DNA from 3 places in the Leuconostoc kimchii IMSNU 11154 genome. Region 2 is predicted to be linked to each of the others. Evidence: riboswitches for the same ligand, from Rfam matches in the RefSeq annotation. Region 2 holds a riboswitch; each other region holds the start of a gene.
The links. Region 2 has a riboswitch for lysine ahead of lysA (diaminopimelate decarboxylase). Riboswitches for the same ligand answer to the same signal wherever they lie in the genome.
Positions count from the first base shown of each region.

Region 1: linked by a shared signal. The riboswitch ahead of LKI_RS04950 (amino acid permease) and the one ahead of lysA (diaminopimelate decarboxylase) in region 2 are both predicted to bind lysine.
Region 3: linked by a shared signal. The riboswitch ahead of alr (alanine racemase) and the one ahead of lysA (diaminopimelate decarboxylase) in region 2 are both predicted to bind lysine.

Region 1 is NC_014136.1:894,376-905,744, reverse strand. It holds gene topA (type I DNA topoisomerase) at 1-2,045, opposite strand, end outside; gene LKI_RS04950 (amino acid permease) at 2,235-3,674, opposite strand; lysine riboswitch at 3,756-3,924, opposite strand; gene LKI_RS04945 (phospholipid phosphatase) at 3,942-4,385, opposite strand; gene LKI_RS04940 (LCP family protein) at 4,677-5,885, shown strand; gene trpS (tryptophan--tRNA ligase) at 5,929-6,945, opposite strand; gene LKI_RS04930 (ketopantoate reductase family protein) at 7,104-8,099, shown strand; gene LKI_RS04925 (DUF1810 family protein) at 8,150-9,082, opposite strand; gene LKI_RS04920 (nucleoid-associated protein) at 9,202-10,194, opposite strand; gene LKI_RS04915 (response regulator) at 10,244-10,963, opposite strand; gene LKI_RS04910 (ATP-binding protein) at 10,968-11,369, opposite strand, start outside.
Region 2 is NC_014136.1:1,742,254-1,753,622, forward strand. It holds gene LKI_RS09265 (NFACT RNA binding domain-containing protein) at 1-969, opposite strand, end outside; gene LKI_RS09270 (copper homeostasis protein CutC) at 1,153-1,788, opposite strand; gene rpmF (50S ribosomal protein L32) at 1,856-2,029, opposite strand; gene pnuC (nicotinamide riboside transporter PnuC) at 2,128-2,943, opposite strand; gene LKI_RS09285 (nucleoside 2-deoxyribosyltransferase) at 3,041-3,577, opposite strand; gene LKI_RS09290 (VTT domain-containing protein) at 3,813-4,484, shown strand; gene LKI_RS09295 (helix-turn-helix domain-containing protein) at 4,527-5,075, shown strand; gene LKI_RS09300 (nicotinate phosphoribosyltransferase) at 5,072-6,475, shown strand; gene LKI_RS09305 (hypothetical protein) at 6,459-6,794, shown strand; lysine riboswitch at 6,845-7,022, shown strand; gene lysA (diaminopimelate decarboxylase) at 7,107-8,408, shown strand; gene dapD (2,3,4,5-tetrahydropyridine-2,6-dicarboxylate N-acetyltransferase) at 8,483-9,190, shown strand; gene LKI_RS09320 (N-acetyldiaminopimelate deacetylase) at 9,190-10,341, shown strand; gene dapA (4-hydroxy-tetrahydrodipicolinate synthase) at 10,375-11,247, shown strand; gene dapB (4-hydroxy-tetrahydrodipicolinate reductase) at 11,251-11,369, shown strand, end outside.
Region 3 is NC_014136.1:802,552-813,920, reverse strand. It holds gene LKI_RS04525 (peptide ABC transporter substrate-binding protein) at 1-1,183, opposite strand, end outside; gene LKI_RS04520 (peptide ABC transporter substrate-binding protein) at 1,448-3,085, opposite strand; gene LKI_RS04515 (amino acid ABC transporter permease) at 3,261-3,920, opposite strand; gene LKI_RS04510 (amino acid ABC transporter permease) at 3,930-4,571, opposite strand; gene LKI_RS04505 (transporter substrate-binding domain-containing protein) at 4,571-5,437, opposite strand; gene LKI_RS04500 (amino acid ABC transporter ATP-binding protein) at 5,519-6,256, opposite strand; gene LKI_RS04495 (YdcF family protein) at 6,513-7,466, opposite strand; gene LKI_RS04490 (aspartate-semialdehyde dehydrogenase) at 7,484-8,581, opposite strand; gene alr (alanine racemase) at 8,630-9,742, opposite strand; lysine riboswitch at 9,820-9,989, opposite strand; gene LKI_RS04480 (P-loop NTPase family protein) at 10,009-10,491, opposite strand; gene LKI_RS04475 (biotin transporter BioY) at 10,529-11,065, opposite strand; gene LKI_RS04470 (biotin--[acetyl-CoA-carboxylase] ligase) at 11,101-11,369, opposite strand, start outside.

The DNA of each region.
Region 1 (11,369 bases), 850 kb from region 2:
TCTGGCAATGTTTTTTCTGTTGGCTTTTCCCATGATACAAAATCACAGTCTGGATAACGTGAGCAGCCATAAAATGTACGCTGTCGTTTTGTTTTACGTTCAATGATTTGCCCTTTGCCACACTTTGGACAGATTAATCCAATCTCTTTAACAATTGTTTGTGTATGACGACAATCTGGGAAACGTGAACATGCATGAAATTTGCCATAACGACCCATTTTAACAAGCATTGGCGCACCACAAATGTCACAATCCATTCCTGCCAATTCATCATGCATAACCACTTTTTCAAGGGTAGTTTCCGCAATTTCAAGTTCTTTCGAAAAGGGTTTAAAAAACGAATCAATCACTGGCACCCATTGTTTATCACCAGTTTCAATTTCATCTAATTCATGTTCGACACGCGCCGTGAACTTCATATTTGTCACATCTGGAAAACTATTTTCAACAATGGTTTGAACAATTTCACCAAGTTCTGTGGGAACGAACTTACGTGCATCGATTCGAACGTAATTACGACGTTGAATCGTATCCAGTGTTGGCGCATATGTCGAAGGTCGTCCGACACCATTTTCTTCCAATGCTTTTATTAGTGCTGCTTCAGAATAGCGCGCAGGAGGTAACGTAAAATGTTGCTCCGGATTAATATTTGCTAACTTAACTCGATCACCTTCTGCTAAGTCTGGTAAGGCATTATCTTTTTCTTTAGCAGCAGGATAGGCTTTTGTAAATCCTTGGAATTTCGTTTTAGACCCATTTGCTCGAAAAATAACACCGTTTTGTTCAATTGTCACAGCCATTGTATCTAAAATTTCTGGGGTCATTTGACTGGCAACGAAACGTGACCAAATTAATGAATAGAGTTTAAATTGGTCTGGAGTTAACTTGTCTTTAATGCTGCTAGGTGTGATGGTTACATCGGAAGGTCGTATTGCCTCATGGGCATCTTGCGCGCCTTCAGGTAGTTTGCCTTGTACTAATTTGTGCTGTGAATACTCTTCGCCCCATGTATCGTGAATATAGACAGCGGCAGCATGACGAGCAACTGAAGAAATACGTGTTGAATCTGTACGCATGTAAGTAATCAAGCCAATCTGTCCAATACCACGGCCTAAGTTAATGCCCTCATACAATTGTTGGGCTGCCATCATCGTCTTACGTGTACGAAAATTCAATTGTGTATTGGCTGTTTGTTGCATTGTTGCTGTCGTAAATGCTGGTTGTGGATTACGCTTACGCTCTTTAGCGTTCACCTTCATGACATCAAAATCAGCTGATTGATCAATATTTTTTAATACGCTTTGAACACTATCATTGTCCGGTAGCACTTGTTTTTTAGCGTCAAATCCATAAAATGTTGCTTTGAATTTTTGACGTGATTTTTGAAATTCAGAATCCAGAGACCAGTATTCCTCTGGCTCAAATGCTTGAATCTCACGTTCACGCGCAATAATTAATCCCAGCGCAACAGATTGCACACGCCCTGCTGATAGACCACGTTTAACCGTTTTCCAAAGAATTGGTGAAATTGAGTAACCAACCAATCGGTCTAAAATTCGTCGCGCCTGCTGCGCATCGACAAGATCTTGGTTAATTTTACGAGGTGTTTTAAAAGCATTTTTAATCGCATCTTTTGTAATTTCATTGAAAACAACACGATTGGGTTGATCAGGATCTAAACCTAAAATGTGTTGTAAATGCCAAGAAATAGCTTCTCCTTCACGATCCGGATCGCTTGCTAAATAAACGACTTTAGCGGCTTTAGCTTCTTTTCGTAATCCTTTGATTAGATCACCCTTACCACGTATGTTAATATATTTAGGATCATAGTCATTATCCACGTCAACACCAAGAGTTGATTTTGGCAAATCGCGAATATGCCCCAAACTAGCAACAACCTTATAGGTACTGCCAAGATATTTTTCAATTGTTTTCGCTTTTGCTGGGCTTTCTACAACAACAAGCTTTTTTTGATTTTTTGATTTTTTTCGTTTTGTTGTTTTTTTAGCTGCTGGTTTTTTAGCAACTTTACCTGGTTCTACCATGTTGTAAACCTCACAATTTACTTAACTACTAAATATAGCATATCAGATTCTACCAAATAATTGCTATTTTAATCTATAATCACCCTTTTTTATCAATTATTGACTGATAAATGATCCGAAAAATTTTTAACCTCATAATAGCAAAAAAGTATATTAGCTTTAACAAGCTAATATACCAACTGATAATTTTTAACGATTTTGTGTCAAATCAACATCTTCTAACTTTATTTTTTTTGTCTTGTAACGCAGCTTATATCCCACATACAAGATCACAAATAATGGTACAGATAAATAAGTCACACCAATTTTTTCCCAATTTAATTTTGTGAAGCTTGCCGGGTCTTGACCAATAATCACACCAATTGAAATAATTAATGCAAAAATCGGTCCAAAAGGGAACCACTTTGCTTTATATTTAAGATCACTCAATTGCTTACCTTGAGCCAAGTACGCCCGTCGAAAACGGTAATGTGATATGGCAATACCCACCCATGCTATAAATCCAGTTAATCCAGACGCATTGACCAACCACGTATAAGCCACAGCGCCGCCTTTGGTATTTGCAATAAATGCCAGCAAACCAATAGCCGTGGTTAGGATTAATGCTGCAACAGGCACACCGCGTTTTGAAACTTTAGCAAATATTTTGGGTGCTTCGCCTTTACGTGCCATAGCATACAACATACGTGTTGAAGCATATGAACCAGAATTAGCTGAAGAAACAATAGACGTTAAAATAACGGCATTCATTAAACTTGCTGCAAAAGCGATACCGGCGTTCTTAAAGACAATTGTAAACGGTGATACAGCAACATTTTCTGTTGATGAACTTAATAAACGCGGATCTTGATAATACACTAATGCTGAAATAACAAAAATGGCTAAGATATAAAACAATAAAATACGCCAGAATACTTGATTGATAGCCTTTGGTACGGATTTATCCGGATTTTGTGCTTCACCTGCAGTAATACCAATTAATTCTGTGCCTTGAAATGAAAAACCAGCAACAACAAAGACTGATAAAATAGCTTGAGGTCCACCAACAAAACCATGATTACCTACTGATAGATTCTTAATGACATCAACATCAGAATGAATGACACCCAATATTGTAGCTAATCCAACAACTAAGAAAGCAATAATTGTGACGACTTTAATCATTGAAAGCCAAAATTCAGCTTCCCCAAATGCACCTACAGAAAATAAGTTAATTAAAAAAATAAAGAGCAAAGCGACAGCAGAGAAAATCCACCCCGGTGTATCTGGAAACCAAAATTCGGCAACTAAACCAACTGCCACAATATCAACTGCTAACGTAATTGCCCAATTAAACCAATAGTTCCATCCCATAGCAAATCCTAGAGCTGGATCGACATATTTCCCTGCATAGTCAGAAAACGAACCTGAAGTTGGTGAATAAGTCGCCATTTCACCCAAACTTGTCATTAGAAAATACACCATAACACCAATAGCCAAATAAGCCACGATGGCTCCAAATGGTCCTGCTTGTGCAACGGTTGCACCTGATGCAACAAATAATCCAGTACCAATTGAACCACCAAGAGCTATCATTGATACATGGCGCGTTTTTAGATTACGTTTCATACTATTATTTTGTTCACTCATGAAAAATTCTCCCTGGTCGGGGCAAATAAAAAGCCCCTTTCTAACACATAGAAAGAGGTTTAAAAAGTCATTATATCATCAACTTTTCAAAGCACACCACGCTGCCGTGACAGTCTAACAACTATTAATTATTAGCCCAATAACATTTTGCCAAGAATGTTATTTCGGCAACCGCCCCTTTAACGTAACCTCAACGCCCATGGCAGGCTCATTTACGCGATTTATGTTGGTTGCAACCTCTTTGATAACTTGAATATCATATCATTTTTAAATAAGTGTGTCAATTTCTAATACACGTCGCCAGTGATTGGCACGTTTTCGGTACTGTTCCTCACTGAATTGCCACCAAAAATAACCAAAAAATAACGAACCTAAACCACTTGATAGTGGTATATTATACTTTTGTATACATGCAACCAACATCGCCATCCATAACATCACAGCGCATACCGTCATGAATAGACGAACACGTTGATCACTAATGAGACGTGGTACAATAACTACTTCACATATCGCAAAAATTTGTAACCACCACATAGCAATTTTGTAATTCATCAAATAAAGTAAACTCGCTAAAATACCCATAATTGGCAAAGCAATCCAATAGTGAGCAAATGAAGCACCAAAAGTAATCCACCACTGTAAATGCCGCGGCATTAAATTTTGTATGATTAACGTAGCGCCGTTATCAATGACATGTATAAACAACATATCAAATCTCACTTGAATCGCTAGAAATACAAATAGTAGACTAAAAATTAGTATGAGTACTTTTCTTAATTTATCAGGCTGGATTAACATTTTCTTAACTCTCTTGTTTATTCATCACAATAATTGTAACATTATATACATTAGTTTCTTTTAAATCTACTAATATCAGTTATAATTTAATATTGTCTTTATCTCTATCAATTATAGTGTTAATAATTGATTTTATGCCACCTATGTATACTTGTATCTGTATAACATCTACCATCATTAAACATCAGGAGAGCTACCCTAATGGCTTCTAAACCAGAGTCACGTTCAAAACGTTACCAGAGTCCTAATCACAAATTACGTAACACAATTTTTTTTATCATTGCAATTGTTACAATTATTGGCAGTTTCTTTGTTTGGCGTACAATTAATAATACAAAAGGCGTTATTGATAAGTCATATGCCGGTGCCGGACTAACAAAATCTCGTAATGTGTCTAATATTATTAAAAGTGGACGACCAATATCCGTCTTGCTTTATGGGACAGACACGGGCGAACTAGGACGTACCTATCGTGGTCGGACAGACTCGATGATGTTGCTTCTTATTAACCCCAAAACAAAAAAAACCACAATGATTTCATTACCTCGTGATGCCATGGTATCAATTGTTGGTTACGAGGATACCTTCCCACAAAAACTCAATGCTGCTTACGCATATGGTTCAACTGCTACCTCTATCAAGACCGTTGAAGCTTTTCTAAATATTCCAATAGACTACTATGCCTTAGTCAATATGGGCGGTCTAGCAAATATGGTTGATCAGGTCGGTGGTATCTCAGTCGATTCACCAATTGACTTTACCTACAGTCAGGAAACAGCTCATGATTATGGTCCTAACCTTTATCGTTTTCACAAAAACAGTAACAAATATGAACATTCTGACGACAATGGTCAAACTTGGTCAGCATCAAAAACACGTATGAATGGCGATGCTGCTTTAGCATTTTCACGTATGCGTTATGATGACCCCGATGGTGATTACGGTCGCCAGAAACGACAACGCATTGTTTTAGAGGGCCTTATTAAAAAATCAGCGAGTGTTTCTACGCTGTTGAATGAAAAATTCATGTCTACGATTTCTAAAAATGTTCGTACAGACTTAACATTTGGTGATTTAACAACATTAGCAAGTAAGTATATCGACGCCAAAAATAATATTGTTACTGAGCACATGCAAGGTATTGGCACAAGTTATCCTGACTCTGAAGGTAATAATGTATCTTATGAAGTCATTCCTCAAAAAGAGAAACAACGTACAACAAATTTGGCGCGAAAAGCTTTGGGATTAAAATCTAAAAAAACTGGTTTACCGTATGGTGGTAAAATACCAACTGAACTTTCAGCCATCGCAACCTCGTTACGTCCCGTTGGCGATAATAGTGCAAGCACAACATCCTCATCTTTAACAAGTGATGAGGAAACAAATATTGACAATACAACAGGCGAATAAGTAAAAGGCAATAACTCAAAAGAGTTATTGCCTTTTACTTATATTATCCGAAATAATCAATGCCCATTGCATGACGGACATCTTTCATAGTTGATTCAGCAACCACGTTAGCTCGCCTAGAACCTTCTTCTAACATACGAAGAACCGCAGGTATATCCTGCGCATAAGCTTCACGTCGTTGACGAATAGGTGCCATTTCCGCTTCCATCACGTCAATCAAGTGCTTTTTAAGCTTCATGTCCCCTAATCCACCTGCTGTATAATGATCTTTCAAGTCCTGTACACGTTGTTTATCAGGATCAAAGATATCCAAGTAGGTAAACACCACGTTTCCTTCTATATGTCCAGGATCCGCGATGTTAATGTGCAGCGGATCTGTATACATTGATTTGATTTTTTTAGCCATTGTATCTGTATCATCAGAAATATAAATACCGTTACCTAGTGATTTAGACATTTTAGCATTACCGTCGATACCTGGTAAACGTCCCTGTCCCTTTGGTGGAAAAACACCAACCGGTTCAACTAAAACATCAGCTTGATAGGCATTATTAAACGAGCGTACTAGCTCACGTGCTTGTTCTAACATAGGCTCTTGATCATCGCCCACTGGCACCTTGGTAGCACGAAAAATCGCAATATCAGCCGCTTGAGAGACAGGATAAGTTAAAAATCCAGCTGGAATGCCTTCATTAAAACCTTTTTGTGAAATTTCAGATTTCACAGTGGGATTACGCTGCAAACGTGCAACAGAAACTAAATTCATAAAGTATTCCGTTAATTCAAACAAACCTTTAATTTGTGACTGCACAAATATTGTAGTTTTTGCAGGATCAATACCCACAGCCAAATAATCTAATGCAACTTCAGTTAATGACTGACGAATTTTTTCTGGATTACGCGCATTGTCAGTAAAGGCTTGTGTATCGGCTATCATAACAAATGGTGAGTACTCACCAGAATTTTGCATGCGTACACGATTCTTTAATGAACCAATATAATGACCAATATGTAATTTCCCTGTTGGCCGATCACCTGTTAAATAAATTTCTTTAGACATATTAAACTTCCTTTATCTACAACGTTAAAATGACACTATGGTTATTATTATACGGTAAATTAATACGAGTTCCTAGTTTAAAAAATTAGATTACGGTTGACTTAAAATGTGAATTAGATTAGAATAATAACATTAATAATCAAAAGGAGAATATACATATGAAATATGCAATAGTTGGCGCTGGAGCGATGGGGTTGCGATATGGTATTTTACTCCAAGAAAATGCTGGTGTACCAGTTGACTTTATCGAACCAACGCAGGCCAGTCTTGATAAAATCATCGGACAAGACCATAACGTTTGGAAGTCGCGAGATCATAAAGATCGACACAAAATAAAGATTAATATTTTCTCACCTGAATCATATGAAGGTTCTCCAGACGTCTGGATTTTCTTTATGAAACAAATGCAATTAAAAGATACACTTGAACGCTTAGCGCCTAAGTTCAAAAACGGACAGACAGCTTTAGGTGCTATGAATGGCATGGGACACATCGAAAAGTTGCAAAAATATTTTGACAACGCACACATTATCGGTGGTACTGCTATGATTGCTACTGTTTTAAATGATTTTGGTGATGTTGATTTTATGGGTAACGAGGGCGCTGGTTCATCCGTCTACGCGAATCTAACTGAAAAACCGTCTGCAACAATGGACGCCTTACAAGCTGATTTTAAAGCGGCACACTTAAATCCAAGTTATACTGAAAACTTTATGGGGACTTTACTAACAAAAGTCTTTTTCAACGCGGTAGAAAATTCAATTGCAACCATGTTCCAATCACGAATGGGACAATTAATGGCTTATGATGGCTTTTTAGAAGGTATCGCTCGCCCACTGATTAACGAAGCATATGATGCAGCTGAAGCAGCCGGTATCAAGCTAATTGAATCACGCGACGACATGGTCGCCCAAGTTGACTATGTATCAAATGTTGCTAACCCACTACATTTTCCTTCGATGTATCAAGATTTCGTTAAGGGACGTCCAACAGAGGTCGATTATATCAATGGTTGGATTGCTAATTTAGCAGATAAGAACGGCACACAGGCACCAAATCATCATTTGGTCACAAACTTTGTGCACCTTGCAGAATCAATGCGTGAATTCACACCTCCAATTAATAAACTAGCACCCGACTATACCGGTGCATAATGTATTTTCAAAAAAACGCAAAGCCTTAATTTCTAGAAGCTTTGCGTCTTTTATTTTAGTAATTTAAGCGTTTCAGCATGCGGCTGTCCATTAAAGTACTTGTCCAATGCACTGTGATACAGTTTTGTATCAGCAACTTGAGCAAATAAGGTCAGACTGGCTTGAAATTTGATAGCATCAATCTCACCAAATAAGGCAATGGGATCATTTCCCTGTAAAGATAATGTTGTTGCCACAATTTTCTCTAAGCGCGTATTTAAGATGTCATCAGCTAAATATTCATGTGCCTCATGCAGTCCTTTAATGCCATAATAAATCGCACGTTCACTACGTCCTAAAGCACGTAGTTGTGGTAACACAAACCACATCCAGTGTGTCAACTTTTTACCATTTGAAAGTTCTTTTAAAGCATCTTGATAATTATTAACGCCAACGATTTCGCCATTCTGAGCATCCAAAAAACGTTGAATTTCACGATCGATCGTTAAAACTTGTGCGTTCCCATTTTTTTTGTACGCACGATACAAACGATAGGTTGCTTGCCCTGAGAAAGTGAGATGCATATGGTCAATTGTTTTCGGTGAAACCCATTTTTTCGCATCAATTTCTGTTACATCTATTTTGCTAGTTTCGGCATCCCACTGGTCTAGTAGAAAAATATTACTATATAACTTAGCAATATCGCCATTGGGATACTGTGCTTTATAGTTTCGACCAGATATCGTACCAATGAGCTTCAAATCATCAGCATCAGCATGTACACCAGCTTCTTCTAACACTTCGCGCGCAGCATTTTCCGGCCAGGACATTTCTGGTTCAACATAGCCGCCGGGAAAAGCCCACCCTTGAAAATCGCGATTAAAAATCATTAATAATTCGCCCTGTTCATTTTCAATCACAACATCTGTTGTCGGCATAACTAACTCAAATTCATGCCCAACTCGTTCACGAATTTTAGCAACATAGGAATCTTTATATGGCATATTTTCATCACGATCAACGTTTACAAGTAGTAAACATTGATGCTGTCCTTTCGTATTCATTTTATTATACCAATAAATAACACAATTCAGCTCTGTATCACACCACTAATTCGATAAAATTAACTCGTAAACTTATTTAAAATCGTTTCAATATCTTTAATCACTAGTGACGTTGTCCCATTAGCATTGTTAACAAACTCAACCTTCGTATGATCTTGGTATACAGACATTGGAATAGAGATTTCAATACCTGAATCTAGTTTAAACTTTTGAACACGATATTTCTTTTCATATTTTTCAACATTTTCAACTGATATCGCTTTATGCGCAATTTTATCAGCAATTTTTTCCTGGTATAACACCTTGGCTGAAGTATTGTCTGAAAAGACTTTTTCAGCAATCACATCAGTATCAATGCTACCGGTCTCTAATGCATCATAAATGGCTGACTGTGTTAAAGCCAATGTCTCATGTTCCGGCATACTATCGTATTTTTCAGTAACACTTTTAACTGTACGTTTAATCACTTGAATGTTTTCCTTCAAAGAAATTTCAGGTGTGATATTTAAAAATTTTTCTGAAAAATAAGCCACACGCTGACCATCAATGAGATGCTTTTTTTCAAGTAAATGATAGCGATTCGTCTCTGTATTCACTAAAATTGCTTCTTCAACACTTTGCGTTGCAGCAGGTAGTACTGTTTGATTCAAAACTAAACTATTCACCATTTGATCTGCAACATATGCCACAGCATGTGCATATCGTGGTGAATAGTTTAATTTAATCAAACCAAAAATTGGACCATCATCTGTTATAGCTCTGAAACTTAATAAATCACCTGACTGAATTGCATCACTACCCGCAATGATATCAAATAACTTGGTAGCTAGTTGTGTGGTCATCTCTGGAAAATTTTGATTTGAGAGCATCCTTTGTAAATATGTTTCAGAAGCTAACAGACCAGTTTTAACATCACCATGATATATTTTGTTAACTAATTTTTCAATATAATCATGAATGCCTGGATTTTCAACAGACATTTCGCCTTGAGAAGCAATCAAGTTACCTGTATTTGTATCCAAAATGTGCAAAATAGCTTGTTGAATAATCATCATATATCCCTTTAAATTTAATGATTTTATTATATCATGGTCTATACCTTCAGATTGTGAAATGGCGTAGCGCTTCATATTTTAAAGGATTGATCTTATAGCTTGATAACGGACGTCCAACATCTAGATAGGTTACTTTAACAGTTAAAAACGCATTTTCTACTAAATAATCTAGATATTTTTTTGTTGTCACACGTGATAACTTGACCCGCTGAGAAAGTGATTGATTGGAAAAAGTCTTTGAAAAAGAAAATATTGTTGTAATAATTAACTTCAAAGTTAATTCAGAAATGCCCTTTGGTAAATCCATAGCTAACGGTTCATTTTTTGTTTCACTCTGAAAATATTGATTAACGTCTTGCTGAGATAGTTTTTCTTTTCGCAAAGCGATTTCTTCTAAAACTAAAAATTTTTGTATTGCTTGGTTAAAACGCTGCATTTGGAATGGCTTAATCAAATAATCAATCACACCATTTGTCATTGCTTGTCTGAAAGTTTCGCGATCATCTGCAGCTGTAATCATAATTGTTGCAACTGAAATACGTTTATTTCGTAACTCAGTCAAAAACGTTGTTCCTTGACCATCAGGTAAATAGACATCTATCAATAATAGGTCTATTGTTGAAAAATCAACCCGATCTTGAACCTCTTCTAGACGTCCAACTATTGTAATAGGGGCAAATAATGCATGTGCTGTCTGATTTAAAAATTGGCTGATAATATCTGCAACCATTGGGTCATCTTCAATTATTAAAACACTGTAAGTCATTTCACTAGGCTCCTCGTATCTCTAATGGGTATTCTATATAAATTCTTGTACCTTTATTTGGCTCCGAGTTAATATCAATAAATCCTTGGTGCGCCATTATAATATCATTGATTGTAGCCAAACCATAACCACGATGTGCCCCTTTTGTTGAAAAACCAGCGCTCAAAATGAGGTCATACTGTTCAATTGGCATACCTATTCCACTATCTATAATTTCTATAATCAATGCCCGCCCATCTTCATCATACTGTATCAATAAATCAATCGTTTGTGTATTTTGAAATGCTACAGCATCAACGGCGTTATCAATAAGGTTTCCGACAATTTTAATAACATTTGTTATCTCTTTACCCGAAATAGATAACTCTGGCATACTAGATGTTTCCCGCAATATTAAACTCACCTC
Region 2 (11,369 bases):
TAAATCATCAGCATTTTCAGCATCATCTAATGTTGCTAATAACTTTTTTCGTTTCGACGTATTCTTCTTAAGTTCATTTTTAACAACACGAACCAATGAACCTGCTTGCTGGTTAACACGTTCGCGTTCGGCTCTGCCAATGTAGTAAGCGTCTAGCATATCCCCAAGTGTTTGGAAATGTTGTGCGTTCGTGTGGTCTTGTAACCAATCGAAGGCCGCATAGCTTAAAGCACCTTTATCAGAAGTGAATAAGGTAGGCTTGAGGTTGTTAAAACGTGCGAGCCAATTTTTGGCATGTGCAAGGTGATCCCCAGGTTGATTAATTGTACGCGCTAAACTGACGGCAGAATCACGACCAAATCCCTGATAAGTTGATTGAATCGTTTTTGCCCAGTCATCAAATGGTGTGTCTAAAATCATAGGAGCTAAAACATCTAACCCTTCGGTAAAGGGATTAGCTAGGTTTTGTGCGGGGGGGAGCACATACGTTGCACCAGGCATGAGAGAGCGAACACGATTTTGGTCTGCAGGGACATGTTTTATGAGTTCTAAAATGCGTGAATCTTCTTCTCTGACTAAGAACAAATTGGAATGACGCCCCATCATTTCAAGGGTCAACCGAATTTCTTGTACATCGCCTAGCTCATTACGCGCATTGACGTAAAAATTAATGATACGATCATTGTCAATTTGTACAATTTTTTGTAACTTAGCCCCTTCCAAGTAACGACGTAGAAACATCACAAAGTTTGGCGCGGTTTGAGGATTTTCGTAGGGAATACGGGTGATCTGTGCACGTGCGTATGTAGGATGTGCGCTGAGGAGCAGTGGGTAGTTCACGCTATTGTTACGCACAACTAAAACAATTTCATTTGGGTAGGGTTGATGAACTTTTGTAATGCGTCCACCAACGATTAATTCATTAAATTCATGCACTAAAGCATGTGTAAAAAGACCGTCTAAAGGCATTCTAATAGTTTCCTTTACTGTTTTGACAAGCTGGTTAACATTGTTAATGTTATGAAATTCATCAACGATTAGTTACTGTACATATTGTACAGCAACTAATCGTTCTTTTGTGGACAACAAAAAAATGAGTGACTAATCACTAGTTTAGAACTGGTAATTAGCCACTAAGTATCTTGTAAAGTACTAGACAATTTTTGAACCGTGAACTTCGCTAACACCTAATGCATCTGCAATACGTTGGGCGTTTTCAGTATTGATGCCACCACCAGGAAGAATGGTTACGTCAGCAGGGGCTGTATTAACAAGTACTTGTAGATTGGGTAATAGATCAAAGATGGGTGTTTCAAGTTGCCCACCATGCGTTAAAATGCGTTTGACACCATGTTCGGATAGCCAATACATTGTACTTTGTTGCTGATCCACATGAATATCATCAAAAGCCATATGCATAATTACTTCCAGGTTTAATTCACTAGCACGTGTAATCAATGCCAACATCGCCTTTTTATCCAATAAATGATCACGTACCACACCGAAAGTGACTAATTGACCACCCAGGTCAGCAATTTGTTGTAAGGTATCATGCATTTGTTGCAATTCAATGTCATCGTATGCAAAATCACCGCCACGAGGGCGAACCATAATGATTACTGGTATGTCGTCAATTGCTATCAGTGTATCAATGATTGTACGTGTATCAGGCGTGAGACCACCTAATGCTAACTGGCTATTTAATTCAATACGATTAGCGCCTTTGTCGCGCATTTGTCTGGCAGCTTCAACAGAATCAACGGCTGCTTCTTTAATTGTAATTGTCATGTCATCATTTTACCATAAAATTGCAAACAAAAAACCTGCGCCAAATGGTGCAGGTTATTATGTGAAATTACTTCTTTTCTGTAACTTGCTTACCATTGTAAACACCAGAAGGTGAGACACGGTGAGCTACGCGGTATTCACCAGTTGTTTGATCCAACACGATGTTAGGAACATTCAAACCGATATGTCCGCGGCGGTTACGCTTGTGAGACTTTGAGTTTTTGTTTGATGGGGTAGCCATAAATGGCACCTCCTTTCGTTTCAATTTATCAACTAGTCAAGTTTACCGAAATTTAACACTTTTGTCAATAGTTTTTTTAAAAACAGTGTCAAGGTTTTTTACTTGACATTGTTTCGTGAGAGCTGAGCGGTGATTTCTTTGTGATGGAACCATGAAGATTGTATGATTGCCAACACATCATTTGCAAAGTACATCAGGTAAGTGACCAAAATAACTAAGGCCGAAGCGCCAAGTACGCCACCTGCAGCAACAGTAAATCCCCATAAAGCAATTTGCATTAAGCCCTGTAATAACCAAGCAAACCAACTTTCAGAGAAACGGAAAGTGGTTAAAACAGCGCCAACTAGCCCAGTGCCGAGTACCAAAGAATCTGATATTGGTCGTGGTGTGTGTAGGACTTGTGTTTCAAATAAGTAAGCAGCCGCAAAGGCAACAATTGCAACCAAAGCAACAACAGTATACCAAAATGTTTTACCGTGCTTTTCACCACGTGTATCTGTTTCATGAATAAACCGGACATGTTTGTCAGTATCTTTGACCCATGAAGGCATAACTAAAACGGGGATGTCGAGTAAAATAACATACGTTAACTGCAACACGGCATCAGCTGGATTTTTATGTAACCACGCAACGTAAATATATATAGCTGCTGATAATAGCCCAAACAAACCATTCATTGGTTTAGCTTCTTTTAAACCAAGAACAGTGGTCCAACCAAACGCTGCTGCAAAAAATGTCGCAAATGTCATGCCATTAATGGGGGCACCCATACCAAAACTCGTGTAGGCGATGATGAGGAGACCAAGCGCTAATAGGGCATAAGATAGTCGTGTCCAACCTCTAAATTGTTCAGCATACCAAAATGGGTTGAAAACTTGCCAGTGTGAAATGTGTGGTGTTGATGTTTCTTGCATGATTTAAACTTTACCGAGATTAAGGCACTCTGGGTGGTTTCTGTCGCAAAGGCAGTGCTTTGAGAGAGCGGCTCGGCACCTTTCTGTTTTTTATTATTTAAATGAGTTTGCCAGTATATTTGTTCGGTGTAATATCAAAGAAATCATAATTCGCCAATTCAGCAGTTGATGTGACATGCGCATCTGTACCAAAAGATAACATCAAGTTAATTGGATGTTCATCAATATTACCAGCAAAAACCGAGACAACTGGTGTATTTGAAGCAACTGAATAGCCTAATTCCATTGCTGTACCTGTATCGGCATCTTCTGCTTCAAAGATAGCGACAGTGAGGTCTGAGTTATCAATGGCTTTAATATCGGCTTTATAAGTCATTGCACCCCATTCAAAATCAGGCTCGTTGTTTGACTCACCTAAGGCAACGCCACCATATTGATGCAACAATGGGACATGAATATGGGCAATTGTTGGATTGGCACTCAGTTGCGTAAAGGCATCCTTCAATAATATCTCTTGGTTATCAGAAAACCAACCAGCAGCTAAATAAATATTTTTAGCACCAGGTCGTTTTTGTGAATTGTCGACATGACGATTAATCGTTTCAAGATCAGCAATCAATTTTGTTTCATTCATGTTTTTTCTCCTTTTATTTTGACGCTAGTATAACTTTACAACAGAATATTTTGTTTGTCTGGACAAGGGACAAAATTTGTCCAAAATTTATTTTATTGGTAACAGAAGACCTTTAAAAATATTATGTTTGATATTGTATTTATGGTAAAATGAAGCTATCTGAAAAAATATAAACTAAGGGGAACCGTGTTTTTCTCGATTGTCATATGCTAATTGAGTTGAATACAATAATCACATGTTTTTAATCGACTTCATCCTCCATATTGATGCGCACATTGCCACGTTAGTGACACAATTTGGACCATGGACCTATGTTATTTTATTCGCTGTTATTTTCATTGAAACAGGCATTGTCATTATGCCATTTTTACCCGGAGATTCGTTACTTTTTGCTGCTGGTGCGGTTGCTGCGACACCAGCTGGTGTCAATGCCGGATTAAATCATTGGGTATTTATGATATTGTTCTTTTTAGCCGCTATTGCAGGTGATTCTTTGAATTTCTGGATCGGCCGTACAGGTGGTTATAAATTGATAAAACACCCTTTAATTGGGCGTTTTATCAAAGAAAATCATATTCGTGAAGCAGAAGGATTTTTTGAAAAGCGTGGGGCAATGGCGATTATCATTGGCCGGTACATGCCGATCGTACGCACATTTGTGCCATTTGTTGCAGGTATTAGTCAGTTCCCGTATGGTCATTTTTTAAGAAATAATGTGATTGCTGCTTTTTCTTGGAGTTTGATTGCTACGGGTGCGGGCTATATGTTTGGTAATATACCATTTGTTAAAATGCATTTTTCGGTTATTATTTTGGGGATTGCATTAGTGACACTGATGCCAACTATTATTGGTGTTGTTCGTTCCATCATGGTTAGCCAGCGTGCCAAAAAAATTGCGAAAAAATAAAATTAAGCTGCCTTCGGGCGGCTTTTTTAGTATAATATACCTATGAATAATTTAAATAAATTACAACAATTGACAGGCATTTCGAGTGAAGAAATTGCTGATGCGTTAGATGTTGATGTCGCAACCGTCACGTCTTGGCAACAAGAAGAAAGTATGCCCACTGTGGCTGAATTAGAGGCGCTAGTTGGCATATTTTCAAGCCAACTTGATGCAAAAGGCATCGCTGAGCAATCGCAAGATCATCCTATCCATATCCGCTTATCTTTAGACTATTTACTGAATCTTGGTATCACAATGTCTGATTGGATTACGTTAAAGTGGGCATTTGAAGGTTCGTGGTCAGACGATAAATTAGCGGTTGGTTTCTTTAATGGCAATAAATTGGTTCGGGTTGTCGAATCAAATACGGACTTTGTTGCAGCGTTTGCTGGTTATTTGATTTTGCAAAGCGAAGGTGAATTTGAACCGTATATTGACGAATTTGATGATGATAAAACCTACGATTGGCGTTTGTTGCGCATTCAGGGTGACAAATTTCAAGACGTCACGCAAAAATTGATAGCAGGTGATTTGCCGGAGATTAACTTATGACCGAAAATTTGATTTTGGCAACGGACGCCTATAAACTAACGCATCATTTACAATATCCAAGTAATATTACAAAGCTTTATTCATATGGTGAAGCGCGAGTTGGTGGGCAGTTTAATACAGTCAGCTGGTTTGGCATGGGCATGATTTTACATGACTATTTTCATGAACCTATCACGAATGACATGATTGACGAGGCCGAAAAAGTTTCTGAGTTGACTTTTGGTACAAAAGCTTATTTCAATCGCTCGGTCTGGGAAAAGGTGCGTGATCTTGGCTACTTTCCAGTTAAAATTAAAGCATTACCTGAGGGCCTTGAGGTGCCAACTGGCAATGCCTTGTTTACCATTGAATCGACAGCACCCTGGTTTGCCACGAGCTTAAATGCGTTGGAAGTGTTGTTGATGCACGTTTGGTATCCAACAACAATCGCCACAAATTCCATGTATATCAAGAAGCGTTTGGCGCCTTTGTTAAAAAAATCTGGCTCACAGTCAGGATTATTTCTGGCAGTGAATGATTTTGGATTGCGAGGTGCGACCTCACTTGAGTCGGGTAAACGCGGTGGCGCTGCGCATTTATTACATTTTCAAGGATCAGATAATATGGCTGCGTCACAGTACTTTGAGGCAGTTTATGGGGTATCGGGACGTGCATTATCTGTGTGGGCAACAGAGCATTCAGTTGCAACAGCTTATGGCGCAGGTCAAGGTGAATTCGACTATGTTAATGCACAGTTTGATCGTGCACCAGATGATGCGATTTTGTCCATTGTCATTGATTCTTATGATGCGTTAAATTTTGTCAAAACAGTGATTGGTTCACCGGCCATTAAAGCACGTATAATTAATCGCGCGGGTCGGGTCGTTTTGCGACCAGATTCTGGTGACCCGCAGACAATTGATTTAGAAGTGCTGGCGTTATTAGCCAACATATTTGGTACAAAGACTAATGCACAGGGTTATAAGGTGCTACAGAATAATGTTGGTATTATCCAAGGCGACGGTATGAAAGCTGATACGATTATTGCTTTATATGAGGCGTTGATGTCTGCTGGTTGGTCAGCTGATAATTTAGTCGTTGGCTCTGGTGGTGGCTTGTTGCAAGAAGGCTTTACACGCGATACAGAAAGATTTGCGATTAAAGCAGCATATGCGGAAAATGCTAGCGGACAAAAAATTAATATTCAAAAGAATCCAAAAACTGACGCTAGTAAGGCATCTAAGGCCGGCTTGCTGAAAGTCATTATGCGTGATGGCAAAATCATAACCGTTTCCAATGATGAACTCGGCCAGGATTTATTAGAAACAGTTTACGATAATGGTACAATACCATTAATTAATGGCGAGGCCATTATTAACCGAGCACTTCTTTGGGGTAATAACAGTGAACTATCATTTTAAAACAGAAAAAGATATCACCAGTGATGTTGAAGTTTCTAAACTAGATGTCAAACTAGCCGCACAAGCTTATCGTGATCGTCAAAAACGAGAGAAAAGACCAGAGAGTGAACCGGATAATCGTATGGTTGGGCATGGTATACAGGCACTTGGTACAGAAGCAGCCATTGGTAAAGACGAACGTAAAATGCAAGTCGCTGCTTTATTCAAAGGTGGCATGACAAGTTATATTGATCTCGCCTTTGAAATGAATTTGGCAGAGTCAACTATTAGACAATATGGTAAAGAACTTGGGTTAACCTTTATTGATACAGAATATTAAGTTGACATTAATTCATTAGTAAGTTATGATGATATCAATATAAAAATTAAATTTCACATAGAGGTTGCGATTGACATGAGTCGCTTATCTGAACTGTTGTAACAGTTATGATGATAAGTAAAAGGGGAAATTGCCGAAGCAAAATGATCGGTGCAAGATTACTTTGTTGGGCTAATGGTTAATAACCATTAGACTGTCGTTAGTTGATAACGGTGAGCTATGGAAACAGTCAAAACTGCTAAATAAAAGCCTTTTGTCCGTGACCTAGTCTCGAACAAAGGGCTTTTTTATGTGAAAAATTGGGAGAATGATATGAGTTATCCAACAAATGAGTTGCAGCATTTGACGATTGATGGTGTGGATGCTGTCACGTTAGCCAAGACATATGGCACACCATTATATGTCTACGATGTGACTAAAATTCGCCAGACGATGCGTGCATTTAAAACTATTTTTGAAAAAGAAGGTGTACCTTACGTTGTTAGCTATGCTTCAAAGGCATTTGCAACTCAGGCAATTTATCAAGTTGCCCAACAAGAAGGGATTCACGCTGACATTGTATCTGGTGGTGAGCTATTTACGGCTTTGCAAGCTGGTTTTGATCCTAAGCATTTAAGTTTTAATGGTAACAATAAAAGTTGGGATGAATTGACAATGGCCATTGAAGCGGGTGTTGGGATGATTATTGTCGATAATTTCTTAGAACTGCAATTGTTGTCAGAGATTGCCGCAAAACATAACATGACACAAGATATTCTGTTGCGCATTTCACCAGGTATTTCTGCCCACACGCATGAATTTATTAGTACAGGGCAACAAGATTCTAAGTTTGGATTCGATTTGCTAACTGGGCAAGGTAAGCAAGCTTATGATATTGCAAAAGATGATCAAAATTTGAATTTGCTTGGGCTACATGCACATATTGGCTCTCAAATTTTTGATGTGACAGGTTTTGAAAAAAATGCTGCATTGTTAGCTGATACAGCACAAAGTTGGGGCTGGCAACCTGCGATTATTAACGTTGGCGGTGGTTTTGGTATTCGTTACACGGATGAAGATACACCTTTACCAGAAAGTGATTATGCTGATGCGATTATTCGTACTTTGAAAAGTAAGGCAGCGCAATATGATTGGAAAATGCCAGAAATTTGGATAGAGCCAGGTCGTTCTGTCGTTGGTCCTGCAGGTCAAACATTGTATACGGTTGGCTCTCGAAAAGACATTCCTGATTTACGACAGTACTTGGCAGTTGATGGCGGAATGGGCGACAATATTCGTCCAGCACTTTACCAAGCAAATTATGATGCCGTATTGGCTAATCAACCGAACGCACCAACCGAAGAAGTTGTGCGTGTTGCTGGCAAGTATTGCGAATCAGGGGATGTCTTAGTATGGCAGCAGGCATTACCACGAACGCAACCAGGTGACATTTTATCCGTATTGGCAACGGGTGCCTATGGTTATGCAATGGCTTCAAATTATAATCGTAACCCAAGACCAGGTGTTGTATTTGTCGAAAATGGGCAACACCAATTAGTTGTTGCGCGAGAAACTTATGCTAATTTAACAGCATTAGATAAAAAATATACTTTGGGCAAGGCTAATGTACAATAAGTCAAAATGACGATCATCTCATCTTAAAGCATACAGTAAAACTAAAATAGATAATTAAAGGAAACTAAATTCTCATGACAGAAACAAAAAATGATGCACAACGATTAATTAATTTTATTGCTAATGCAAAAAAAGTGACACCAGTGAAGGTCACATACAAGGGGACGTTATCTGGTGAAATTCCAGATACTGTACAACAGTTTGGGGGTGTATCTTTCGGTCAATTGATTGGTGATTGGTCAGAAATCCAACCATTGATTGCTAGTTTACCTCAGGAAAGTATTTACATTGAAAATGATGCACGCCATTCAGCAGTGCCATTGATTGACAAAAAGGCAATTAATGCGCGTATTGAACCCGGTGCTATTATTCGCGAACAAGTACAAATAGGTGATAATGCTGTTATTATGCTTGGCGCTGTTATTAATATTGGCGCCGAAATTGGTGCTGGGACGATGATTGATATGGGCGCTATATTAGGAGGTCGTGCGATTGTTGGCGAAAATTCCCACATTGGTGCAGGCGCTGTGTTAGCTGGCGTGATTGAACCAGCATCGGCACAGCCTGTGCGCATCGGTAATCATGTGTTAGTAGGTGCTAATGCCGTTGTCATAGAAGGTGTCCAAGTAGGGGATGGTGCAGTTGTTGCTGCCGGTGCTATTGTGACCAAAGATGTGCCTGCTAATACAGTTGTTGCCGGTGTACCGGCTAAAGTGATTAAAAAAATTGACTCACAAACACAACAAAAGACTGCCTTAATTGACGCCTTACGAGGCTTATAATGACAGTTGTTAACTTTGAAGCATTACAACAGTATCGCAGAGATCTGCATTTAATTCCTGAACTGGCATTAGAAGAACATCAGACTCATGCGTATTTATTAGAAAAAATAAAAAGTTGGCAGAATGATACGATGCGTATTCGCACTGTACCCGAATTACCAACGGCTATTTTGGTGCGTTTTCAAGGCACTGATCCTAAGCGAACGATTGGTTATCGGACTGATATCGATGCGTTACCAATTGCTGAACAAACTGGGTTACCTTTTGAATCAACTCATCCTGGCATGATGCATGCATGTGGACATGATGTTCACATGAGTTTAGCTTTAGGCCTTGTCCATTATTTTAGTCAAAATCAGCCAAAAGATAATCTCGTTGTCTTTTTCCAACCGGCTGAAGAGGCTAAAAGTGGTGGTAAATTGGCTTATGATCTTGGTTTGTTTACTGATGAATGGCGTCCAGATGAGTTTTATGGTATTCACGACCAACCAGATTTACCGGCTGGGACACTGAGTACCTTAGATGGTACTTTGTTTGCTGGAACTGCTGAACTTAAAGTCGCTGTTCACGGGCAAGGCGGTCATGCCGCTTATCCGCATTTAGTGAAAGATCCAATTGTTGCTGCATCAGAATTGATTATGCAATTCCAAACAGTGGTGTCACGATCAGTGGATCCTATAAAGGGTGGTGTGGTAAGCATTGGTGTTATTAACGGTGGCCAAGCAAATAATGTTATTCCAGATGACGTTTATTTTGAAGGTACAGTACGTAGTATGACACGCGTTGGATTAGATTTGATGATGAAGAGAATCCGCCAAATTGCTGCTGGTGTTGCTTTAGCAAATGATATCACCATTGATGTCTCGCTAGAGAGTGGTAGCTATTTACCCGTAGAAAATAATTCAGCACTAGCACAACTAGTGATAACATTTATGCAATCTCGTGATGATATTGATTTTGAAGTGGCTCAACCGGCAATGACTGGTGAGGACTTTGGTTATTTATTACAACAGATTCCAGGAGTTATGCTGTGGTTAGGTGTCAATGATACCCATTCATTGCATAGTCCAAAGTTAAATATTGACGAATCAGCACTACTGCCAGGATTTGAGGCATTAAAAAGTTTGATTGAATGGCGAATGGCGCATTAAAAAGCGATGGCAAGTACAGTAGAGGGAAAAGCAATGTATGAAAATATTAATTTAATTACGGCAATTATTACACCTTTTAATGCAGCAAATGATATTGACTACCCAGCCTTAAAAAATGTGATTGATGATTTGCTCAATCATGGCACGCAAGGTTTTGTGATAGCTGGTACAACTGGAGAATCACCAACATTAACGCATCAAGAAAAGCTAACGCTGACACAATATATCGCTGATTACGTCGGGGACAAAGCATTGCTAATTGCTAATGCTGGGACAAATAATACGGCGGAGTCTGTTATTAATGCACGCGAACTGAGTGAGATAGCTCGTGTCGATGCGATTTTAGCAGTGACACCTTATTATAATAAACCCAGTCAATCCGGTATGATTGCCCACTTTACTGCGATTGCTGATGCTGCGTCAAAACCTGTGATGTTATATAATATTCCAGGCCGGTCGGCAGTTGGACTGACAGTAGCAAGCGTCGTTGCATTGGCCCAACATGATAATATTAATGCGATTAAGGAAACAACTTCGGCAGAATTCATTGGTGCCGAAATTGAGCAAACACAGGCTGTTGACTTTGCTGTTTACACGGGTGAAGATGCCCAAACATTGGCGGCGTATGCACAAGGTGGCGCGGGGACCATTTCAGTTGCCTCACATTTATATGGTGATGAAATGACTGCGTTATTTGCAGCAATGAATGCTAATGATTGGCGTGAGGCCGGTCGTCTGCAGCGTTATTTAACACCACGAATGAACGCGTTGTTTGCATTTCCGTCGCCAGCACCAGTTAAAGCAAAATTGAGTGAAGTTGGCATGGTTAAAAATATTGTGCGGTTACCAATTGCACCTTTGACAAATGACGAACAACAAAAGCTGAATCAATTATTGGGGGAATGATTTATGTCAAAAATAATTTTGGCGGGTGGTTTTGGAAAATTAGGATTAGCGATTCAAGCTGGTCTGGCAGAAACAAATTATGACATTGTAGGTGTTTTAAGTGGCCATAGTCATGAAAGTCA
Region 3 (11,369 bases), 940 kb from region 2:
GCTGATCCGAAGCTGCTTCAATTGTCAAAGTCGCTTTTGTTTCGCCAATTTCTTTCAATCCTTCAGCAAATAGTTTAGCCGCTTGATTTTTATCATACGTATATCCAGGTGCAACATACTTAGCTAAGTCAGCACCACTTGCTGTTTTGGCTAACCCTGTTGGTACGATAGCTGTTCCGGCTGTAGATACACCACCGGTCACTTCTTTAACAAGTTCATCACGGTTTGTAGCCAAATTCAAAGCCTGTCGAATTTTAGTATTAGCTAAAAATTTATTAGTCCCTGTCTGATTATACTCAATATAATCCGTTCGTGCTTCTGGTACTTTAACACTGTTCTTATTGCCCTTGTTTGCACTATAAAGCTCTGTTGTGGTTAATGGTGCTTCATCTAATTTGCCTTGTTTATAGAGTTGAACAGCTGTCTCAGGCTTTTTGACCACTTGATAGGTTAATGTTTGTGTTTTGACGCTTTTAGCATCCCAATAGTTCTTGTTCTTCACCAATTCGAATGTCCCGTTAGTCCCATTCCAACCCTTAAAGGTGTAGGGACCTGAGTACAATTGTTTATCAGATGTTGTGCCGTATGTTTTACCTTGCTTAGTAACAAACGATTCCTTTTGAGGCATGAAATTTGAAAAAGTGAGCAGGTATTCAAAATGTGGCATTGGATGTTCCAAAGTGAAAGTCACCGTGTTGCCTTTGGCGGTCACACCTAAATTAGCTACCTTTTCTTTGCCTGCAACAATTTTATCTGCATTCTTAACACCTGATGCTAGATAAGCATATTGTGAGGCGGTTTTAGGGTCAACAATACGCTGCCATGAATAAACAAAGTCTTGCGCTGTTAATTTTGATCCGTCAGACCACTTTAACCCATTACGCAATGTGGCAGTATAAGTTAAACCATCGCTCGACACCTTGACAGACTTAGCAAGATCAGAAACTGCCTTCCCTTTAGCATCAACGCGCAACAAGTTGGAACCTGAGTTACCAATAATTTGATTAGAGTATTGATCGGTGTTTTTTGAAATATCTAACGTTTGAATATCTGTTGGCAATGAATAATTTAATGTGCCCTTTGCAGCAGTCTTTTCACTGCCCCAAAGTCCTGCAACGCGTGTGCCACCGGCGACAACAACAACCGCTGCTGCACCGATAGCCACCTTTTTCCATGTATCCATACTACTATCCTCCCAAGATATGTCAGTCCTTTTTAAATACACATTAGTAAATAATACTATATCACTTAGCATTATCATATACAACTCATACTTAGTCGTTATATCTCATAATATAATTCCATCCATAAACATGTTGCCTAATCATGTTAATCGCTCGAATATGATTATGTGCTGACTATCATTGTCTTCTTAAATAAAATAAGAATTAACTAACGTCAATTCTCAATTTACTCATTCAACCTGATTTTTTATTGTTTAATAATGTTACTTCTTGACAGCTGATTTCCAGTCTTGGTTCAAACCTGTTGTATTAAGCACAATGCCTGTCACGTCAGGATTTTGCAAAGAATATCCTGAACGGAAATACAATGGATTAATATTGTTATCCTTAAACAGAGCAGCTTCAGCATTCTTATAGTCCGTATCACGTGCTGAGTTACTCAAAGCATCGGTCGTTTCTGCCTTTTTGACTGCAGCAGTGTAGGCAGCATTTTTAAATTGACCGTTGTTATATGATGCCCCATCTTTAAACAAGTCATAGAACGTCGAACCTTCAGGATAATCACCACCCCAAAGTGTAATGACAGCATCAAAGTTTTGAGTTTGTGAGTCCTTTATACGCTGTGCAAATGGCACTAACTTTTGGTTAACTTTCAAACCTGGCAATGCTTTTTCCCAAGAACCTTGTAAGTAATCAACAGAAGCCTTTCCTGCAGGTGCATCAGCATCAGTAGTAATTGTGATTGTTGCTTGAGTTTCACCTAACTCTTTCAAACCTTCCTGGAAAGCGACCTTGGCAGCAGCAGCATCAAACTTATAACCTGGCGCTACAGTTTTAGCTAAGTCTTGACCAGATGCTGTCTTAGCCAGGTCTTCCGGTGCCAATCCAGTTGCAGGGGTTGAAATGCCAGAAGTTACTTGCTGAGTAAGTTCTTTACGATTTGTGGCTAAGTTCAATGCTTCTCGAATCTTAGCATTAGCTAAGAACTTATTTTTACCTGTTTGGTTATATTCTATAAAGGCCGTTGTAGCTTCTGGTGCCTTCACAACATCTTTATTATTTTTGTTTGCTTTGTATAATTCAGGTGTATTAGCAATGGAAACACGATCGATCTTGCCTTGCTTATACAATTGCACAGCTGTTTCGGGCTTTTGAACAACTTGAATGTCAATTTGCTTTGTTTTAACATTCTTGGCGTCCCAATAATTATCATTCTTAACTAACTTAAAGGTGTTATTGGTTCCATTCCAACCCTCAACTTTATATGGACCAGAGTATAGTGATGTTTTTGCAGTTGTAGCGTATTTCTTACCTTCCTTAGCAACATAACTTTCCTTTTGTGGCATAAAGTTAGCGAATGTTAGCAAGTATTCGAACTGTGGCATTGGGCGTTCGAGTTCAAACGTTATTGTATCACCCTTTGCTGTTACACCAAGCGTATCAACAGCCGCCTTACCTGCAGCAATCTTATCTGCATTTTTAACACCAGATGCTAGGTAAGCATATTGTGAGGCTGTTTTAGGATTAACAATACGTTGCCATGAATAAACAAAATCTTTAGCAGTCAACTTTGATCCGTCTGACCACTTCAAACCATCTTTCAAAACAACAGTGTATGTCAAGCCATCTTTTGAATGCTTCACAGATTTGGCGAGTTCAAGCTGGGCCTTACCCTTTGAATCAACACGCATTAAGTTGGCACCGGAGTTACCAATGATTGTGCCGGAATAAGTATCAGTATTCTTAGAAATATCCAATGTCTGAATTGGCGTGGGTAACTGGAATGATAGATTTTTACTATTTCCTGCTGAACCACCACCCCAAAGACCTGCTGCACGTGTACCGCCACCGACAACAACTACCGCTGCTGCACCAATGGCCACTTTTTTCCATGTTTCCATTGCTCATATCCTCCCAAGATATATTTGATTATTTTAAGGTTCTAATTAACAGATATTAGTATACCATGTGCTTTTCTCATATACAACTCATTATTAATTGTAATATTCTTTTTTAAAAAATAATCAATAACTATTTCAATTGTTAGCTATTGATTAAATATACGGACTTAACAGCCTATGCCAGCTTATGATCAGCCCATCTTGCAATGAGTGATAAGCCATAATTCAATAAGAAGTAGACTAATGTGATTGCAATTAACACAGGTATGATATAAGTTGAATTTTGTGCATAAACAATTTGACCACGATATGTCATTTCAGACAGAACAATACCCATAGCCAAACTGGTATCTTTGACCAAGGAAATGAGTTGTGAAATAATCGGTGGAATCATTCTTTTGTATGCTTGTGGCAAAATAATGTAAATCATCGTTTGCATATTGCTTAATCCGTTTGCACGGGCCCCTTCAAACTGCCCAATGTCAACCGACTCCAGACCACCACGGACGATTTCAGCTAACATGGCCGATTCAAAGGTACTCATGGCAATCACAGTCGCCCAAAAGATAGGTAAGTGAATGCCAATTTTTGGTAATGCAAAGTAAACAAAGAAGATAATCAATAATAACGGTAAATTACGGATGACGTTGTTAATCGTGCCAACAAATTTAGAGAAAAATGGTAACCGTTCAAATTGAATAATACCAACGACTGAGCCAAAAATGAGACTTAGAATTACCGATATAACTGATACACCAACCGTGATACCCAACCCGCCCAGCAAATAAAGGACGTTTTGTGGTGTGAAGGCACTAAATATTCCTAATGTAACCATAATTCCTCCTTACGCTGCGCGCTTGAGCTTTTGCTCAAGGTGTTGCATATAATAACTCAACGGTAATGTGATAACTAAGTAAAAGATTGCAACAATGATATAAGTACTAAACGTATCAAATGTGTTAGCAGCAACCATATTACCTTGATACATCAAATCTAATCCGCCAACAAAAGCCAGAATAGATGAGTTCTTCACCAAGTTAATGAACTGGTTTCCCAAAGATGGTAGTGAGATACGAAACGCCTGTGGCAATACGATATGTTGCATGGCTTGTGCAAATGACAAGCCATTGGCACGTGCACCTTCCATTTGTCCAGAATCAACAGACAAGATACCGGCACGTACTGTTTCAGCTATAAAAGCTGATGTATACAACATCAACGCAACGGTTCCTGAAGTAAAACCACTCATTTTAATATATTTTGAGACAACTAGGAAGAAGAAAAAAGTGATAATTAATAATGGAATATTTCGGAAAACTTGCACATAAATATTGCCAATCTTCTGAGCCCATTTTTGTGGCACAATCTGCATAATCGCAAACCCTGTACCGAGTATCATCGATCCAACTAGTGCAATCAAGCTTGAAAGTAGCGTATAACCAAATCCCTGTAAGAATGTTGGGAAATTATCTTGTAATAAGTTCATTATTTCGCCTCCAAACTATGCCAATCAAGCCCTGGTACATTACTAAACCACTTCTTGACGAGTTTATTATAAACACCATTTTCTTTAATGGTAGCTAATGCTTTGTTTGTTTCATCTATCATAGGCTTTTGATTATTATCAAATGCGATACCATAGGGACCATGTGTAAACGCCTCACCAGCGATATGATACTCTGGATTTTCTGTGGCAAAACCATACAAAATAGCATTGTCAGTTGACATAGCTTGACCTTGACCACTCTTTAATGCCTGCATTCCTGTTGCATAATCCTGAACAGCAAGCATTTTTGCCTTAGGCGCAAACTTTTTCAATTCAGTCGCAGCCGTTGTCCCAACCACCACAATAATCGTATACTTTGAATCGTTCATGTCTTTAATTGAACGAATACCAGAATCTTTTTTAACTAAAATTGATTGTCCGGCATCAAAGTATTGATTCGTAAAATCAATGATCTTTTCACGTTCTGGCGTGATGGTCATAGTCGAGACAGAACCATCAATATTAGTATTTTTGATTAATTGCATCTTTGACGATGATGATACTGGCACAAATTCTGCTGACATGGGTACACCGGTTTGTTTTGAGATCTGTACTGTAATTGCGCGAGCAATGTCAATATCAAACCCTTGCGAAATGCCAGTTTTAGTATCCATTAAGCCAAATAAGCGGGTATCAGCTTTAACGCCCCAGACAATACGCCCAAGTTTTTCGACGCGTGCCAAAGTGTCCTGATGCTCTTCATTTTTCTTAGCAGTTGCTGTTGCCCACATTAAACCGAGGACAATAACGGCAGCTAAGACAATTGTGGCAATAATACCAAATTGTCGTTTTTTAGCTTTTTCCATAATGTTTATACGTCTATACTAGCTTACATGATTTTATAATCATAATGTAAGCCAGCACACTGACGCTTTTCCTCCATAATTTTAATGATGTTCAACTTGACTCAAAAACTTTTGTGCACGAACTTCCTTTGGATTTTCAAAGAATTCTTGAGTTGTACTGTCTTCCAACACTTCGCCATCAGCCATAAAGATCACACGGTCAGCAACCGCCTTAGCAAAGCTCATTTCATGGGTAACCACTAACATTGTCATTGATGAATCCTTAGCAATGTCACGCATGACATCCAAAACGTCACCAACCATTTCAGGATCCAAAGCTGATGTTGGTTCATCAAACAGAAGTGCTTTGGGACGCATTGCCAATGATCGCGCGATTGCTGCACGTTGCTTTTGACCACCTGATAGTTCTGAAGGCATGTTAGCTGCTTTATCAGCTAAGCCAACTTTCTCTAGCAATTCCATCGCAATCTTTTTATTCTCAGCTTCGTCACGTTTCAAAACTAATCGAGGTGCTAACATCACATTCTCTAACGTTGTTTTATTATCATATAAGTTAAAATGTTGAAAAACCATACCAACATTTTTTCGCATACGGTTCATATCTGTTTTAGGATCATGTAAATCAAAACCATTAACTAAGAGCTGGCCTTCTTGAATTTCTTCTAAACCATTAATTGTACGAATAAGCGTTGATTTACCGGAACCGGAAGGACCGATCAAAACAACCGTTTCACCTTCATCAATTGTTAAATTGACATGTTTGAGTGCATGGAAGTCACCGTAGTACTTCTCGACATTTTTAAATTCAATCATTGACATGCTAAATCTCTCCTTATTCATGTATGTTCACCTTAGCGCATACATATATTAACGCTAAAAAGGGGTGCATCAGAACCACCTTTAAAGGTTTATCGTCTGCTTGCCTAATTGTGTTCTATAATCTATTGTACCTGTTTAAACGTATTTCCGTCAAAGTTGTGATAGAAAACATGACATGTTAATGTGAGAAAATTAACATTTATAAACAAATACTTAAAAACATATTTGTCAGTGTCTGCAATGATTCACAAACTTCTTAATGGTACATTAAACTATTAACAATCAAAGCAAAAATCAACCAGATCATCCCCCATAAAAAATGTTGCCTTTTATTAATACTCATAACACCAGCAAATTCACGTAAAAAGGCTGGTATTTGGTAACTCAATCGCACTGAACCGCCTCGTCCACTAGCCATAATGTGTTGTTTTTTTGCTAATAGTACACCACGGAAAACATGATAGTTACTCGTGTAAAATGTAAACGCTTTGCCCTTTAATAACTGGGATGTCAATTTTAAATTTTGATAAGTGTTATGTGACTGGTTCTCTAACAGCGTTTTTTTGACCGGTACACCATAGGTTGTCACAGCCCATTGCCGCATTGCCTCCGCCTCACTAATCAGCTGATCTTCTCCCTGCCCGCCTGAAAAAACCATTATTGGATAGTCCGGTAATCGTCGTGCATCTTTTACCGCGGCTTGAATGCGTTGGTCCACAATATTGCCAACACGATAACCATCTACCAATCCACCGCCTAAAACAACTAACGGCCCTGTCATTGGTGCTTTAGTAACATGCTTGTAGACCATACTACTCATCGTAAAACGTATAAACTGATACACAAAATATAACATCAACCAAGGCATACTTAGTCGCCATAATGGCCAACCCCAGAAAATAACCAAACTAGTGACGTAACTAACCACTAACACGGGTAAAACAAAATCATGCGATTTCTTCCAGCTATGCGTTGCCATATTCAACATTAACACAACACCTAATACCGTCCCTATCACGTAGCCACTTTTCAGAATCAAATTTAAATTTTTATCAGTCACATTAATGACATGTATGGCTAGCCAAAAGACCCCAAAAACAATAAAAACCCCATACGTACCGATTCTCATCGTCGCGGGATTTTGCTTGATTTGACGACATAACGCCACCAATAATAAAATAATTGTCACTATTAAGATTATCGTTTCCATAACCTTATTGTACCATGCTATCCCGCTATAAATTTATTTGCAGCACCTTCTGGCACACGCACAAGATCCAAAGCAACTAAACGCTCAGCAATTTGAACAGTATTCCATGCTGCGCCCTTTAATAAGTTGTCGGACACGACCCACATATGGAACGAATCATCATTTTCAAGATCTGGTCGGACACGACCAACAAAAGTCTCGCGCTTGCCTTCAGCATTAATTGGCTGTGGATAAAGCTGTGTTTTAGGATCATCTTCTAAGATAACACCTTCAGCTTGACTCAAAGCTTTTTGAATACCCTTCACGGTTGCACCCGTATTAGGATCAGTTTCAAAGTAAACCGTTTCGCCGTGACCAACAGGTACAGGTACACGGACCGCTGTTCCAGTCACTTTAACTGACTTAGAATTTTTGTTACCAAACATGATCTTCTTAGTTTCATGAATCATTTTCCACTCTTCATGTGTATAGCCGTCATCTTCGAAGACGTCAATCTGTGGCAATAGATTGTATGCTAACGGATAGTGCTTTTCAGCGCCTTTTACTGGCAATATATTGGCAACCATTTCTTCCCCTGCATTATGTGCAGTGGTTTGCGCTACCAATTCTTCCCAAGCTGATTGTCCAGCCCCCGAGGCTGCTTGGTATGTCGAAACGATCACACGGCTTAACCCATAAGCACGACGAATTGGTTCAAGTGCAACAACCATTTGTGTTGTGGAACAGTTTGGATTGGCAATAATGCCATTGTGTGTTTGCAAATCAGCTTCGTTTACCTCTGGCACAACTAAAGGCACATTGTCATTCATTCGCCAGTAACTTGAATTATCAACCACGACAGCGCCACGTTTAACTGCTTCAGGTGCAAATTTGTGTGAGACAGAACCACCACCTGATGCTAAGACCAAATCGATACCATCAAAACTTTCTGGTGTCGCTTCTTCAACAATGATTTCCTGATCTTTGAACGTTAATTTTTTGCCTGCTGACTTGGCAGATGCCAGTAACTTTAATTGATTAACTGGGATTGTTGATGCTTCCAGTTGCTCAATTAACCGGGTACCAACCGCACCTGTTGCACCAAGAATTGCAATATTATACTTCCGCTCTGTCATGTTTATTTTCTCTCCTAATATTTTATCACTACTATAATTTAGTACCTATTAATCTACCAAAACACGATGTAATCTGTCCTGCATGCCTGTCATAATCTCCCAAGGCGCTAATCCGGCATGCTGCGCGACATCTTCTATGGTATTTTCTAGCCCACCATCTTTTCCAATAAAAGTCACTTTCGTGCCTACTGGATATTGGCGTGGTAACCTAATCATCAATTGATCCATGGCAACTTGACCAACAATTGGCGCGTAGTGACCGTCAACAATGACTTTAAACCCAGTCATCTTTCTTAACCAGCCATCCCCATAACCAATAGGCACAGTGCCAATCCATTCATCACCAGTGGTTGTGTATTTGTGTGAATAACTAATGCCTTCACCCGCTGGTAACAATTTCACAAAATTCATTTCACTGCGTAACGCCATGACAGGCTGTAAGTTTTTGCCATCTGCCAATTCGCCACGGGAAGGCTCCACCCCATATAAAACAGTGCCTACCCGTACAACTTCGTGTGGTACTTCATCGGCGTGATACATCGCAGCACCAGAATTAGCAACGTGATAAAATTCAGGTTCTGGTAAACCATCTGTCATGTCATGCCACCTTTTAAGTTGCATGTAGAAATAATCATTGTTCGACGAATCTGACTCGGCAAAATGTGTCGCCAAACCAACATAGTCAAATAATTGCTTATTTTCCTGCAAATAAGCAATCGCCTCAGCCAGCGACTCTCGATCGCGAAAACCAATGCGCCCCATACCAGTATCGACACCTAATGACACGTGTAGCCGTTGCTCGCCACTCAAATATTGTGCGGCTTCTTTTAGCCATGACAAGGACACAACTGTTGTCAAAATATGCTGCACTGCCATGAGTTCAGCATACTTTGCTGGTGAAATACCTAAAATTAAAATTGGCGCAGTCACCCGTTCATGCCGTAGTGCTAATGCCTCATCAATAATAGCCACTGCTAAGCCGTACACACCACCAGCTACTGCAGCTTTAGATGTCGGAATTAAACCCAGACCATAGGCGTTTGACTTAACAGCTAAAAATATTTTATCAGCGCCTGATGTTTTTTTGACCACTTCCGTATTGTGTTTTAAAGCTTGTTTGGAAATTTCAATTTGTGTTGGTCGTGTTATTGCCTCTACCATGGTTACACCCTTTTCAAATAAAATAAAAATCCATGATTGCCGGATGTGGCAGTCACGGATCGCAGTAAAACAATCGTTTCTGTCATAGCACCCCGCGCAATCGCGACAGTCCAATAGCTCTTAACTATTGGCCCAGTTAACTGATATGATAGTATCAGCACTTCGGCCACACCCCCTTTTATTCGTTTCGCAGTATCTATCAATACTCCACGAATGACTCTTGGTTATGGCAACCTCTATGATTTTCTCATGGTTTTTATTTTATTCTAATTTTTATCTTTTGTCAAACCTTTTAAACCTTTGCACACAGTTACTTTAGCCTGATATGGTTGCAATAAATTAAAAATTGCCGCACGATGTGTATTTTTCCACTTCCTTTGCCAATGCAAATAGATGCGTAATTGACGATATTGTGGTGGACCACCAAAGAGCCAATTTTTTAGCCAACGCTTGAAAATGTAAATCATATTACGCCAATATGGTGGATCTAATACAAAAATTTTGTCTGCATTTGCAAAAAGTGCTTGCCCCTCTCGATATTGTGCCCCTTCGATAATCCAACTGTCATGCTGTAACACCTTATTTATCAATAATTGCCTTTCTGAAACTGTACGGTGTTTGTCCCCATTAACTGCTCGAATCCAATTAAGATCATCCAGTGATGTGACCGGTACATTCATCTTGTGGCTTAAATTGTAAGCAAACGTTGTTTTACCACTGCCTACTGGGCCAATAATTCTAATTTTCATTTTTCACCACTAAAACTAGTTGTCCTAACCATTCTGATTAAAAAGCCACCAACGTACGTGACTGTAGTTGCCTAATCGCTAAGGCAACAACCACTACAATAACAATTTTAAGAACACTTGAAACCATAAATGGTGTTACACCGGCAGCTATTGCAGCTTGAGCCGACATATGTGCACTGATACTGAGCCAAATTGTACCTAAGGTCAGATTAAGAATCGTTGCCACACAGTTTGTCACTATTAAGCCCGTAACCGTTCGCCATTTTTTAAACGATAAACCAATAATTGGTGAAAAAAGTAAGAATGACCATAGATAGCCACCTGTTGGTCCAAAAAATAATACAATGCCGCCTTTAAATCCTGCCAAAACTGGTAATCCTAATGCCCCTAATACTAAATATAAAACAATTGCGGTCAGACTAACTCGCATTGACGATACTGAAGCAACTAAAGCGATAATCAATGTTTGCAAGGTCATCGGTATCGGACCAACATTAATCGCTAAGGGACCGACTGCTAATAGTAACGCTGTGAGTACCGCAGTAATGGCAATACGTTGTGTATTTGAATTCATTTCTTATCTCCTAGTATTTATCTCAATTGTAAAGCTCAACCTTTGTACACATTATCTGGTAAATTAACTTTTAGCACCTCGCCAGAATCAATTATTATCATATCACTCCCTGTATCAAGCAATAATTGACCTTGTTCATTAATATCTTTGGCAACACCCGTCACCACGTCATGACCATATTTAACTGACACGTTCTGACCAATAACAATATTGTGAGCACGATATTCCGGTAAAAATGTGCCTGTTGTATAGTTCCCATACAATTGTGTAAATTCATCCTGTATGGCTGCAACGATTGTATTAC